One region of the Limnobacter sp. genome, then DNA from elsewhere that is predicted to be linked to it. Evidence: predicted binding sites of a transcription regulator. Region 1 holds the regulator's gene; the other holds the start of a gene.
What was found. The regulator NrdR, encoded in region 1, represses ribonucleotide reductase genes. The targets are predictions, from matches to a motif close to CACNANATNTNGTG.
Positions count from the first base shown of each region.

Region 2: a site for NrdR is predicted at 1,375-1,388, ahead of P0D43_RS05935 (ribonucleoside-diphosphate reductase subunit alpha). Genes of this name have one in related genera too.

Region 1 covers NZ_CP121330.1:1,468,237-1,471,701, forward strand. The annotation lists gene P0D43_RS07010 (DUF3047 domain-containing protein) at 1-34, shown strand, start outside; gene P0D43_RS07015 (riboflavin synthase) at 45-674, opposite strand; gene ribD (bifunctional diaminohydroxyphosphoribosylaminopyrimidine deaminase/5-amino-6-(5-phosphoribosylamino)uracil reductase RibD) at 683-1,816, opposite strand; gene nrdR (transcriptional regulator NrdR) at 1,831-2,343, opposite strand; gene glyA (serine hydroxymethyltransferase) at 2,362-3,465, opposite strand, start outside.
Region 2 covers NZ_CP121330.1:1,227,782-1,231,246, reverse strand. The annotation lists gene P0D43_RS05935 (ribonucleoside-diphosphate reductase subunit alpha) at 1-1,308, opposite strand, end outside; gene ampD (1,6-anhydro-N-acetylmuramyl-L-alanine amidase AmpD) at 1,536-2,099, opposite strand; gene P0D43_RS05925 (PP0621 family protein) at 2,117-2,374, opposite strand; gene P0D43_RS05920 (cytochrome c biogenesis protein CcsA) at 2,374-3,213, opposite strand; gene ffh (signal recognition particle protein) at 3,261-3,465, shown strand, end outside.

The DNA of each region.
Region 1 (3,465 bases):
CAAAGCCTTGTTTGGTAGTCTCAGTGCACAGTGAACACGCCAGTTCAGCCTTGATTCAGATTCATGGTTTTCACAATTCGTTCGCAGTAGCGCGCAATCTGATCAATTTCCAGATTCACCGGGCTGCCAGCTTTCAAGTGTTTGAGCGTGGTCATTTGAACGGTGTGTGGAATCAGGTTGATGTGAATATCGCATTCACCTGTGGCATGGTCGTCCACTTTGTTGACGGTCAAACTGACGCCGTTTACTGTCACTGAGCCCTTGTAGGCAAAGAACGGCGACAGGGTTTTCGGCGCGCGAATTTGCAGGTGCCAGCTTTCACCCACGGGTGAAAAATCAACCACGTCACCCAGTCCGTCTACATGACCGCTTACCAAATGCCCGCCCACGCGATCAGACAATCTCATTGCCTTTTCAAGGTTAACCTCTCCCGGCTGGCTCAAGCCCACGGTTTTCGACAAACTTTCCTGCGATACATCGACGTGAAAGGTTTGAGCTTCCATGGCCACCACTGTCATGCAAGCGCCTTGAATGGCAATGCTGTCACCCAGTTTGACATCTGAAAAATCGAGCGTGGGTGCATGCACAGCGAGTCGAACTCCCGCGTATGCAGAGTTTTGAAGGGGCTCTACAGTTTTAATTTGTCCAATTGATTCAATGATGCCGGAGAACATGTTTGCTACTACTCCTGATTATTTCGAACCCACGTAATGCGCAGGTCTTGTCCTTTTTGTTCAAACGAATGAATGGTCCAGTCCACATAGGCGGGAAGGGCATCAAGTTCAGGCAAGCGGAACAGGCCTTGGCCTGGTCCCAGGAAGCGCGGGGCAATGTATTGAACGATTTCATCCACCAACCCGGCTTGCAGGAAAGACCCGTTCAATCCAAAACCTGCCTCAAGATGAAGTTCATTGATGCCACGTGCGGCCAGTTCTTGCAACAGCCGCAACAGGTCGGTTTTCACTTTGCCTGCATGCAGGCCCGCGGCAACAGGCGCCACGTTCAGTGCTTCGATATTGACGGCATTGGGGTGGGTGCCCAGCCATGCGGGTGGCTGCAGCTCAGTGTGGGCAATCAGCACCTTGCCGGTTTGCAGCAATCGCGCATCGGGCGATATTTCCAGCTTGCTGTCCACGACCACCTTCAGTGGCTGGCGTTCGGTGTCGATGCCGCGCACATTCAATTGTGGGTTGTCCGCTTTCACTGTGCCAATGCCGCTGAGTACAGCACAGGCCTGCGCACGCAGGTGGTGTCCGTCAAGTCGCGCTTCTTCGCCGGTGATCCACTGGCTTACGCCATTGTTCAGCGCGCTGATGCCGTCTGCGCTGCTGGCTACTTTCAATCGCACCCAGGGGCGCTTGTGTTCCATGCGGCTGAAAAAGCCTCGGTTGATCCAACGGGCATTTTCAATTAAAACGCCATGGGACGTTTCAATGCCTGCTGCTTGCAAAATGGCCATGCCCTGGCCTGCCACCAGTGGGTTGGGGTCGAGTACGGCGGCAACAACCCGTTTTACACCGGTGCCCACCAGCGCTTCTGCGCAAGGGCCTGTGCGACCATGGTGTGCGCAGGGTTCAAGGGTGACATAGGCTGTGCTGTCTTGCAGGGAAATACCGCGCGCTTTGGCGTCGGCGATGGCTTGCACTTCGGCGTGACCTTCGCCTGCCCTGGCATGAAAGCCTTCAGCAATGGCAACGCCATCGCGTACAAACACGCAACCCACGCGTGGATTTGGCGTGGTGCTGTACTGGCCCTTCCAGGCCAGGTTCAGCGCCTGCTGCATCCAGTGTTCGTCGTTGTGATGAATACTAGCCATGGTCTCAGTTACTTTTAAACGCCTTTTTTGACAGTGGAACGGGCTTTGGGTTTGGGTGCGCTTGCTACGTTCTCGGCAGGTGCGGTCAGGTGGGCAATTTCTTCCGAGAAACTTTGCAGGTCTTCGAAGCTTTTGTAGACCGATGCAAAGCGAATGTAGGCAACGGTATCCAGTTGTTTGAGTTGCTGCATCACCAACTCGCCTAAAAACTTGGTGTCGACCTCGCGCGCTGCGCTCACCAGCAGTTTTTCTTCAATACTTGAAATGGCTTCATCAATGGCCTCGGCGCGAACGGGGCGTTTGCGCAGGGCAAGCATTAAGCTGCCACGCAATTTGTCGCGAGAAAACTCAACTCGGGAGCCGTCTTTTTTGACGATGGCGGGCAGAAACAGTTCTGCCCGTTCGTAGGTGGTGAATCGTTTGCCACAACTGCTGCATTGCCTGCGGCGGCGAATCGCGTCGCCTTCTTCAGACGTACGCGAGTCGACCACCTGGGTGTCGGCGTTGCCACAGAAGGGGCATTTCATAACGCCGCCGCCCCTTGCTTACTTGTAAACAGGGAACTGGCTGGTCAATTCCTTGACCTTGGCACGAACGGTGGCCAATGTGGCTTCGTCCTCTGGGTTTTCCAAAACGTCGGCGAGCAAGTGGCCAACCGCGCGGGCTTGCTCTTCCTTGAAGCCGCGAGTGGTCATGGCCGGGCTGCCCAAGCGAATGCCGCTGGTTACAAATGGCTTTTCAGGGTCATTTGGAATGGCGTTTTTGTTCACGGTAATGTGCGCGTTGCCCAAAGCCGCTTCGGCTGCTTTGCCGGTAATGCCCTTGGCCCGCAGGTCAACCAGCATGACGTGGCTTTCGGTGCGACCAGAGACAATGCGCAAACCGCGCTCGACCAGTGTTTCAGCCAATGCTTTGGCGTTCAATACCACTTGTTGCTGGTATTCCTTAAATGAAGGCTGCAGGGCTTCGTGGAAAGCCACAGCTTTACCGGCGATTACGTGCATCAAAGGGCCACCCTGAATGCCAGGGAAAATCGCACTGTTGATTTTCTTGGCCAGTTCTTCTTTCATCAAGATGATACCGCCGCGTGGGCCACGCAGTGATTTGTGCGTGGTCGATGTACATACATCAGCATGTGGCACCGGGTTGGGGTACACACCCGCTGCAATCAGACCCGCGTAGTGGGCCATGTCCACCATGAAGTAGGCGCCCACTTCCTTGGCAATTTTTGCAAAGCGTTCGAAATCAATGCGCAGTGCGTAAGCTGACGCGCCGGCGATGATGATTTTTGGTTTGTGTTCACGGGCCAGGGCTTCAACCTGGTCGTAATCAATGGCTTCTTCCTTGTTCAGGCCGTAGGACACCACGTTGAACCACTTTCCAGACATGTTCAGTGGCATGCCGTGTGTAAGGTGTCCGCCTTCAGCAAGCGACAGGCCCATGATGGTGTCGCCAGGCTGCAGCAAGGCGAAGAACACGGCCTGGTTGGCCTGCGAGCCAGAGTTGGGTTGCACGTTGGCGGCTTCAGCGCCAAAAAGCTTTTTCAGGCGCTCAATGGCCAGGTCTTCAACCACGTCCACGTGCTCGCAACCGCCGTAGTAGCGCTTGCCAGGGTAACCCTCGGCGTATTTGTTGGTCAGCTGTGAACC
Region 2 (3,465 bases), 240 kb from region 1:
TTGGTTCACTGCCACTGCGGTGTCGTTCACCACTTTCAGGAATGGCACCACACCTTGTGACTTGCCATTGGTGCCCTTAATGTGACTGCCCAAGGCGCGCACGGGTGTCCAGTCGTTGCCCAAGCCGCCAGCGAACTTGGAAAGCAATGCGTTTTCCTTGATGCCTTCATAGATGTCATCCAGGTCGTCACCAATAGTGGTGAGGTAGCAGGAAGACAACTGCGAGCGAATGGTGCCGCTGTTAAACAGAGTTGGAGTCGAACTCATGAAGTCGAATGTCGACAGCACTTCATAAAACTCGATGGCACGTGCTTCACGATCTACTTCGTTCAGAGCCAAGCCCATGGCCACGCGCATGTAAAACGCCTGTGGCATTTCAATGCGGGTACCTTCCACGTGCAAGAAGTAACGGTCGTACAGGGTTTGCAGGCCAAGGTAATCGAACTGCAAGTCGCGTTCGTACTTCAGGGCTGCGCCCAGTTTCTTCATGTCGAACTGGGCCAGGCGGTTGTCCAGCAAGCCGGCAGCAATGCCCTTCTTGATGAATTGCGGGAAGTACTCGGGGTACACCTGCGCCATTTCGTCTTGCGCAATTTCGCGGCCAATAATTTCGCGGCGAATCGTGTGCAGCAACAGGCGGGAAGTGACCAATGTGGAGCTGGGTTCGTTCTCGATCATGGCGCGAGAGGCCAAAATCGCAGACTTGAACACTTCGTCGATTTTCACGCCGTCGTACAAATTCTTCAGGGTTTCTTTCTGAAGGTGTGCAACGTCAATTTCATTCAGGCCAACCGCAGCGCTTTCAATCAACGCTTTCAGCGCTTCAACATCGAGTGGGCGCTTCATGTCGCCATCGATCACGTTCAGCGCATGCTGCTCAGCTTGTTCAACTTGCTTGGCTGCACGTTCCTGTGTACGGCGCTCGCGGTACAACACGTAGGCGCGGGCCACTTCGGCTTCGCCTGAACGCATCAGGGCCAGTTCAACCTGATCCTGAATGTCTTCAATGTGGAAAATGCCACCAGAAGGCTGGCGACGCACCAGTGCGTTTACCACGCCGCTGGTCATCTGCTCAACCAGCTCGCGAATGCGGGCAGAGGCTGCGCCTTGGCCTCCATTCACAGCCAAAAAGGCTTTTGTCATGGCCACAGCAATTTTGCTGGGCTCGAAACCAACCACGGCACCATTTCGGCGAATAATTTTGTAGTTTGCATACGCGCTGTCGACCACCGGCGCTGCGTTTGCAGGCTTGGCTGTAGACGTCGGCAAGTTTGTCGCCAAATCAGTGGATTCCTGGCTGGTTAGCATGCATCTTTCTCCTGGAATAATCTTTTCTTGAGGGTTTGTTTTTGTAGCGGAGGTAAAACCGGCAACCACTATATCTTGTGTTTTGTATGTGGCTTGGAACTAATTGTAGTGGTCGAAACACGATTTGGCAAACACTTTCTTATCCCCAACTTGTGCACAGAGTTATCCCCTGTGAACAACTTGTGGACAAGCTCTGGATAACTGCAGTGCAACAAAAAAACGGCCTTTTAAAGGCCGTTAATCTGAAGTTCGTAGGTGTTTGATTTGCGTAGACCTTTCCAGTCGAAGAAGGGTCCTGGATCGGTTTTTCGGGTAGGGGCTATCTCGCTGTGCGCCATTGCATATTTCAGTGGATAACGTGCTTGCAACTCCAAAGCCAGGCGCTTCAAGCTGGCGTACTGCGCCCCCTCGAATGGGGTGTAAATGTCACCCAGCAATTCAATGCCAATTGAAAAATGATTGAAATTGCTGCGGTACATGGCCGAGGAAATTCCGGCATGCCATGCACGTTTCTCACACGACACAAATTGGGTAATGGACCCGTCCCGATCAATCAGGAAATGCGAGGAAACATGCAGGCCGATTAGCTCACCGAACGAGGGGTGCGCATGGCAATCGAGCCGATTCAGAAACAGGTCTGTAATTAACGAGGTGTCGCGCCCACGCTCGGGCAGGCTAATACAGTGAACAACCAAGGTGTCGATCACTGTACCCATTGGCCGGGCATCCTGATTGGGACTTTGCAGGCGGTGAACCCAGTCTTCCTCTATCCAGCCCTCATCAAGCCACATGGCATGCCCCTTCGGTGTCAGTGAACTTTTTCCCCAGCCGCTTTGGCATGCTCCATGCCGCAATAAAAACGACCCTGCATCATCACGCCTTCCGACATGGGGCTGTATGCGCCGCAGTGTTGGCAAGGCATGATCTCTTCCTGTTTTTTACGGCCAAGATTGCCTTTTTGTTGAGTGTTCACACTGGGTTTTTCACCCAATTGTTTGCGCTGCCAGCTTTTGAAAAGAATCCAGGCCACCAATGCCAAGCCCAGAAAAAACAGAATACGCCCCATCAAACTGCCCTTTTCAAAATAAATTCGAGTACAAACTGGGTGCCGAAATACGCAAGTACCAACACGGCATAACTGCCCAAACACCAGCGCAAAGCAACCTTGCCGCGCCAGCCAAACACCACGCGCCCGCCCAGCAACACGGCAAACGAGCACCATGAAATGATGGCAAACAGGGTTTTGTGATCAAAACGCCAACTGCTGCCGCTCCATTCCTCAGAAAAGAGAAAACCGGTAATCAAGGTCAGCGAGAGTAAAACAAAGCCCGCCCACAATTGCCGGAACAAAATGGACTCCATGGTGAGCAAGGAAGGCAACTGATCCAGAAGGCGCTCACGCACCATGCGGTTTTCCTGAGTACTGGCAACTGGCTGATGCAGGGCTTTTTCCTGAAAAGCCATCACCACCCCATGGGCGGCAGCAATGCCCAGCAAGCTATAGGCAGCAAGCGCAATGAGCAGGTGCAGCTGAAACAAATGGTCTCCAGCCATGCGAATGGCGGCATCTTCACCCATCCACAAGGGCAGCAAAAAGACCACCGCACAAAGCGGAAACACAATTAATTCAAGTAAGGGCACTCGGTTGAAAAAACTTTCAACAAAGGCCACCAGCGAGGCCAGCCAGGCCACACACATCAAACCCAGCACAAAGCCGAAGTGCATGCCATCGGCTTGAAACAACAGGGAGCCCAGCAAATAACCCGACACCAACAGCGCCAAGGCCACCAACGCACGGTTCAGCCCGGCAGGTGCTGACCATTTGCCGAAAACGTTCAGCGCCGCCAATCCACCGGAGGCAGACAGCAGGGGCACTGCGAGCGCGTACAATATTGTGTTGTTCATACCAATCAGTTTACTCGATTCATAGCACGAGTCAGGGGCACCACACGATGTTTGAAAACCTCTCCGATCGCCTAACGCGCGTTGTCAAAAATATCAAAGGCGAGGCCCGCATTACCGAGGCCAACACGCAGGAAATGTTGCGTGAAGTTCGCCTTGCGCTGCTTGAGGCCGATGTGGCCCTGCCCGTGGTCAAAGAATTCATCAATCAGGTGAAGGAACAGGCGTTGGGCGAGGAGGTCTTGAACAGCCTGA